Regions from separate parts of the Populibacterium corticicola genome, predicted to be linked through region 2. Evidence: predicted binding sites of a transcription regulator. Region 2 holds the regulator's gene; the other holds the start of a gene.

Region 1 (3,421 bases), on a different contig from region 2:
CGGCTCGTCCAGTACGTACAACACGCCAACGAGTCCCGAGCCGATCTGCGTGGCAAGGCGAATGCGCTGCGCCTCACCGCCGGACAGGGTTCCTGCTGCGCGTGACAGTGTCAGGTAGTCGAGTCCCACGTCGAGCAGGAAGCCCAGGCGGTCCTGGATTTCCTTGAGAACGGCGGCAGCGATCTTGGCCTCACGCTCGGTGAGTTCCAAGGCGTCAAGGAATGGCTTGCACTCCTTGATCGACATCTCCGAGATTTCCGCGATGGATTTGCCACCGACCTTCACCGCAAGCACCTCGGGCTTGAGGCGGGTGCCCTTACAGGTTGGGCATGGGACCTCGCGCATGAAGGCTTCGTACTTGTCCTTTGACCACTCCGAGTCGGTTTCCTCGTGACGCCGTTTGATCGTCGCGATGACACCCTCGAAGCCGGTTGTATAGGCGCGGTCACGCCCCCAACGGTTGCGATATTTGACCTGGACCTTAAAGTCCTTGCCGTGCAGGATGGCCTTTCGCACGTTGGCGGGCAGATCTTTCCACGGGGTGTTGAGAGAGAAGTCAAGTTCCTCAGCGAGTGCCATCAACACGCGGTCATAGTACTCCGAGGAGGAACCCGCCCACGGCGCGATGGCGCCCTCGTTGATCGACTTCTCATCGTCCGGGATGACCAGATCCGGATCCACCTCAAGGCGAACACCGATACCCGTGCACTGAGAGCAGGCACCGTAGGGTGCGTTGAAGGAGAACGTGCGTGGCTCGATCTCATCGAGTGTTAGTTCATGGTCGTTCGGGCAGGCACGCTTTTCTGAGAAGCGACGTTCCCGTTCAGGATCGTCGGCTGGAAGATCAACGAATTCAACTATAACGAGACCGTCCGCAGCGGTGAGAGCGGTTTCAATCGAGTCGGTCAGGCGCTGTTTGATCGTCGGTTTGATTGCCAGGCGGTCAACCACGACCTCAATGGTGTGCTTGATCTGCTTTTCGAGTGTCGGCGGGGACGACAACTGGTGGATCTCACCGTCAACGCGGGCCCGAGCGAATCCCTTGCTCTGTAGTTCGGCGAAGAGTTCCTGGTACTCCCCCTTGCGTCCGCGTACGACGGGTGCGAGAACCTGAAAGCGGGTGCCCTCCTCTAGCGCCATGAGGCGGTCCACGATTTGCTGCGGTGTCTGGGCGGTGATTCGCTCGTGACAGACGGGGCAGAACTGGGTTCCGGCACGTGCAAAGAGCAGACGCAGGTAGTCGTGTACCTCGGTGATGGTGCCCACGGTCGAGCGGGGGTTGCGGTTTGTGGACTTCTGGTCGATCGAAACCGCCGGCGAAAGCCCTTCGATGAAGTCCACATCCGGTTTATCCATCTGTCCAAGGAACTGTCTCGCGTACGCGGACAGGGATTCGACATAGCGTCGCTGCCCCTCAGCGAAGATGGTGTCAAAGGCGAGCGAGGATTTACCGGAGCCGGATAGGCCCGTGAACACGATCAGTTGGTCTCTCGGAAGATCAATACTGATGTTCTTCAGGTTGTGTTCGCGGGCACCCTGGACAATTAAGCGATCAGTCACCGTGTCATTCTATGCGACAACCGGCCATATCGTACATATGTTCGAAGCGTGTTGTGCGTTCGATTTTTAACACCACCCCTTGCCCAGCCACATACTCGTGCAGGTGGACGACGGATTTACGCCGATGGATCACGAGACGTTTCATCGTCAGGGAAGCGCTCTGTGGTTAGATTCACGTATGAACACCTACGCGATCACCTATGTTTACTCATCTGATACGGCGGCGCTTGACGAGCACCGCCCAGCACACCGTGCGTACCTCGGCGCTCTCGCTGTGGCTGGCTCGATTCTTGCCTCGGGGCCTGTGAGTCAAGGCGATATGTCGGGCGCCTTGATCATCGTGCGCGCTGAGAATACCGATGCGGCGCTTGAGTTGTTGTCACAGGATCCATTCTGGCTGCAAGGACTGGTAGTGGACCGCGCAGTGGTCGAGTGGAAGATTGTGATTGGCAAATGGGCGCAGTCTTAAACTGCCCGTAGTGCTTGATTGTGCGTCTCGGCTCGGTGTGCGTTTGCTTGGTGACGATCCGGCTACGTTCCAGCATCTAGCTGGTATGCGTAGATAGTCAGCGTGATGGACGGAGGGCTGGGTGAACTCGCGTGAAGCGATGTCACCCAGCCCTCCGTATCTATGGTGCCGAGAGCCTCTCTAGTTCTGAGATGCTTCTAGTGCCGCAGTACTGTGCGCCCACCAACGGCCCTATTCCCAACGACTGTAAGCCTCAGGAGTCGATGAGTTCTTTCTCCCGATCGTCCTTGCGTGACTTGATAAGGGATGCAATCGTGGTCACGATCAACGTTCCAAAGATGACGAGCATCGAGGTGGTCGTACTAATCTCTGGAGCGCCAAGAACAGGCTGACCACCGTTGATGAACGAGAGTTCGTTGACGTGCAGCGCGTGCAATACCAACTTGACTCCGATAAAGCCGAGGATCACGGCGAGACCGTAGTTGAGGTACACGAGTCGCTCGAGCAGGCCGTCCACGAGGAAGAATAGTTGACGCAGGCCAAGCAGCGAGAACGCGTTGGCGGCAAACACGATGTATGCGTCTTGGGTGATACCGAAGATTGCTGGGATCGAGTCGACGGCGAAGAGCAGGTCAGCAGAACCGATCGCTACCATCACGATCAGCATGGGCGTGACCATGCGGCGGCCGTCAACCTTCACGAAGACCTTGTCGCCCACGTAGTCATCGGTGAGTGGGAGTACCTTGCGCAGTTGGCGAATCAACGCGTTTTCCTTGTACTCCTCGTCTTCCTGCGGCATTGCCTGGTGAATCGCGGTCCAGATCAGGAATGCCCCGAAGATGTAGAACACCCACGAGTAGTTCTCGATAACCGCTGCGCCGAGCAGGATGAAGAAGGTGCGGAAGATCAGCGCGACGACGATTCCGAAGAGCAGGACCTTCTGTTGGTCCTCACGAGGCACCCGGAATGCGGTCATGATGAGGATGAACACGAAAAGGTTATCGAGTGACAACGACTTTTCGGTGACGTAGCCGGTGAAGTACTCGACTCCGGCGGTCGATCCCATGACGCCCCAGATGATAAATCCGAAGACGATCGCGATCGCAACGTAGACGGCAGACCAAATCCCAGCTTCTTTGAGGCTGGGAGCGTGTGGTTTGCGGACGTGACCGACAAAGTCGACGGTCAGCATGACGATGATAAGGGTTACTGTCACGATCCACAGGATCATGTGTTGGGTATCTAGCAATAGAACCTCCGGTACATAGTTCGGGCACCGAAGGTCTCTCCCGCCTTAACGCGCATACCGATTCACCGCGTGGTGATGGACTGTTAAGGCTTGCAATACCGGGTCAGTCGTCGGGACTGCCGTGATGACGGAGTTGCAATTGG
Region 2 (3,421 bases):
TGCCGCGCTAGAGGGTTGTCCTCCAGCACGGCACCGTTTGACGTTCAGTCCCTTTGCAGGATGTGAGTAGCGAGGATTACTGCTCAGCCGATCCTGCTTCGGCGGCTTCTCCCTCGGCCTGTTCTTCGCGTTCCTTGCGCAAGAGCTCAATCGCGGCTTCGAAGTCTTCGAGCGACTCGAATGCTTGGTAGACGCTTGCGAAGCGCAGATATGCAACTTCATCCAGTTCCCGAAGCGGACCGAGAATGGTAAGGCCTACCTCGTAGGCGTCGAGTTCTGCGAGTCCCATTGAGCGGATAGACTCTTCGACCTTTTGAGCGAGAACAGCAAGATCGTCATCAGATACTGGCCGTCCTTGGCAGGCTTTACGTACGCCGTTGATGACTTTCTCTCTGGAGAACGGCTCGGTCACGCCGGATCGTTTCACCACCGAGAGACTGGCTGTCTCGATTGTTGTGAATCGCTTCATACACTTGGGGCACTGCCTGCGTCGACGGATCGCTGATCCGTCCTCGGACGTGCGGGAATCGACGACTCGTGAGTCTGGGTGCCTGCAGAACGGGCAATGCACGTCGTGCTCCTACCGGTTGGGTTTAACTTCCGGTTCATTTTACGTTACCCGACTGGTGTACCCGTCAGTTCCCTGGCACTCAATTCATCACGCACTAATCACAAGGAACTCTCCAGCACCCATATGACCCCACCGATGTGTGGGTTTGTTCGCCGTTATGCGCAACATAAAGGCACACAACGGCGAAGAATAACCCACACAGTGCTGATGGGCCTGGCCCCAAAATGCCGAATGGGGCACAGCCTAGGCTGTGCCCCATTCCAGAGCGCCCAACCTTCGACTTGCGTGGCGACTCGCCGCACCACGTAGGAAGGATGAGATGAAACCGAAAGCGGAATGCTTTCCCCTAACAGACAGCCCCCCAGCCCTCTTGTTAGGTATTACTAACTTAAGGCATGTTTGGCGATTACGCAACTACCCTGTTGCGTAATCCTAATAACTGGGCAAAAGCAAGGTTTGACCAGCCTTGAGCGATCCATCCGACATGCCATTCAAACGCATGATCTCAAAGACGACATCGCGATTGTCCTTACCCGGATTAATCCCTGACGCGAGAGCCCACAGCGTCTCGCCCTGCTCCACGGAATGAACCGTCACCGGGATACCCTCGGGCGCCTCCCCCGCAGCCGCGACCCCTCCAAGCATCGCACCCACAATCACCGACAGCACGATGGCAAAAGCCCACACCACGAAACGTCCACGTCGCGTCAGGCGCAGGCCCCGCAGACCCGACCGCCCGTAGCGCTCGCGCGAAACCCGACGCTCCGCAGCATGCGATGCCGGAAACTCGATAATGATTCCAGTCTGCGCTTGCATTGCCATCCGTCCACTCCTTCAATCAACAGCACTCACCAAGCCGAAACGATGAGCAACAACCACTGCCCGCCAGAAACCATGTACCCAAACCAGCGATTCGAACATATGTTCGTTAGAACAAGTGTACGAAAAACTGGTTCGAATGCAAGACCTCCCGGAGACTCACTCGAACAAATGTTTGAATCCCGAGGTGAAATTGCCTAGTCTTGCTTACAGGCAAAGTTCACCAGAACCATCTGACATTCGAACCACACGCAGGAGTTTGGCGCATGGAGACACCAGAGCGAGACCAGCTATCTAAGCGGCAGCAAGCTGTTCTCGAAACAATCGCGCAGTCCCTCGACTCGCGCGGCTACCCGCCAACCCTGCGCGAGATCGGTGCGGCAATCGGCCTGACGAGTCCCTCTTCGGTCAAGCACCAGTTGAACGTGCTTGAGGAGCGCGGTTTCATCCGTAGGGACCCAAACCGCCCTCGGGCAATCGAGGTCGTGTCTCTCGAGGACGAGGAATCAGCAACGAACACCCTCGCGCGCACAGGGAAAGATGCGGAGGCGGCAACCACCGTCGTTCAGTTGCCTGTGTTCGCAGAATCAAGCGTCACACGGGACGTTCCACTGGTCGGACGCATCGCCGCAGGTTCGCCGATTCTGGCCGAGCAGGATGTGGAGGATGTCTTTACGCTCCCCAAGCAACTCGTGGGGGACGGAGACCTGTACATGTTGAAGGTCTCAGGCGACTCAATGGTGGATGCCGCCATCTGCGATGGTGACTGGGTGGTTGTCAGACACCAGAACACGGCAGAGAACGGTGAAATAGTCGCTGCGATGCTGGATGGCGAGGCAACCGTGAAGACATTCAAGCGCAAGGAAGGACATATCTGGCTCATGCCACACAACCCTGCGTATGAACCGATCTTGGGTGATGATGCAACGATTCTTGGCCGTGTCGTCTCAGTGATGCGCAGCCTGTAGCTCTGGCAGTAGACACGAGGGGGCGCGGAAACCATGTGGCTTCCGCGCCCCTCTGCGTTCGTTTCTAGGCTTTGCGGCCAGAGCACGTCTCCCATATGAGGTAGCCAGATGAGGATGGCGCTGATGGTGGCACCGCGTCGTCCTCGGCGGGTGCGGGTGGCGAATGTTGTCGTTCCGCCCCGAATAACGGCCCGCGATACAGCAGCGGTCTAGGACGAGGACAGAACCGTCTCGGGGACTGACCGATGCACGCCCCGTGGCTCGTAGGTCAGGTTGCCGGACAGCCCGAGCAGGTCTGCGGCAAGCCAGACAATGGTGAGCCACATCTCCGTGCCCTGCAGGCCTGGTGCGCGCTGCTCCGCATCAATACCGGGCGACTCCACCGCGGCGAACGCAAAGCCCTCTCCCGGTATATAGCGAGCGAGCGCATCGGCCAGCAGCGTGCGAGCCACCTCCGTGACCTCGCTTGCGCGATGGCGAGTGTACGCCCCTGCCAAGCGCAGTGGATGCAGCACGTCGAGCACATTGCAGGCGTCCTGGCGCGACATCGCGAAGCACTCTCCCCGGCGCACATGTTGCAGTACCGTGTCGATCACCCTCTCCGGGTGTGGCGGCGCCACACCGAACTGCGCGAACGTACCGCGCGTGAGGCGGTAGTAGCCGTTGACCATCTGCAGCAGGTCGCCGTCGTCGGCAGCGCTCCCCCACATACCCGTCTCGTCGTCCACGGCGGCGATGAGCCAGCCCAGGAGGGTGCGCAGGTGGGTGGGCGCGTGCGAACCTACGCGTTCCCAGTCCAGCAAAACAGCCGTGCCCAGCGCGTCCACCTGATGACCGGCGGTCCATGCCTTGTTCGTCCATGGCAGGTCGTCAAGGTAGGCGACCAGTGCATCGGCCGTGGCCTCTCGAAGAAACGCGACGCCGTGCGGTGGCTCGGCGCCAAGTAGCCGCAGCGCGTAGCCAGCGGCCAGAAGCGTGTAACTCGCGTCCGGGTCCTCGAAGCATCTCCTCTGCGTTTGCAATGCACCGTTGTCGCCACCATCGCTGGCGTCGAAGTCAAAGA

Evidence for each region. The regulator LexA, encoded in region 2, represses DNA repair genes until DNA is damaged. The targets are predictions, from matches to a motif close to TCGAACANNTGTTCGA.
Region 1: a site for LexA is predicted at 1,590-1,605, ahead of uvrA (excinuclease ABC subunit UvrA). Genes of this name have one in related genera too.

What each region holds. Positions count from the first base shown of each region.
Region 1 covers NZ_JBHUOP010000001.1:652,368-655,788, reverse strand. Annotated here, with positions in the region: gene uvrA (excinuclease ABC subunit UvrA) at 1-1,560, opposite strand, end outside; gene ACFSYH_RS03025 (YciI family protein) at 1,739-2,029, shown strand; gene ACFSYH_RS03020 (TerC family protein) at 2,283-3,260, opposite strand.
Region 2 covers NZ_JBHUOP010000004.1:459,411-462,831, reverse strand. Annotated here, with positions in the region: gene nrdR (transcriptional regulator NrdR) at 77-571, opposite strand; gene ACFSYH_RS11555 (LysM peptidoglycan-binding domain-containing protein) at 1,004-1,393, opposite strand; gene lexA (transcriptional repressor LexA) at 1,657-2,358, shown strand; gene ACFSYH_RS11545 (acyltransferase) at 2,568-3,421, opposite strand, start outside.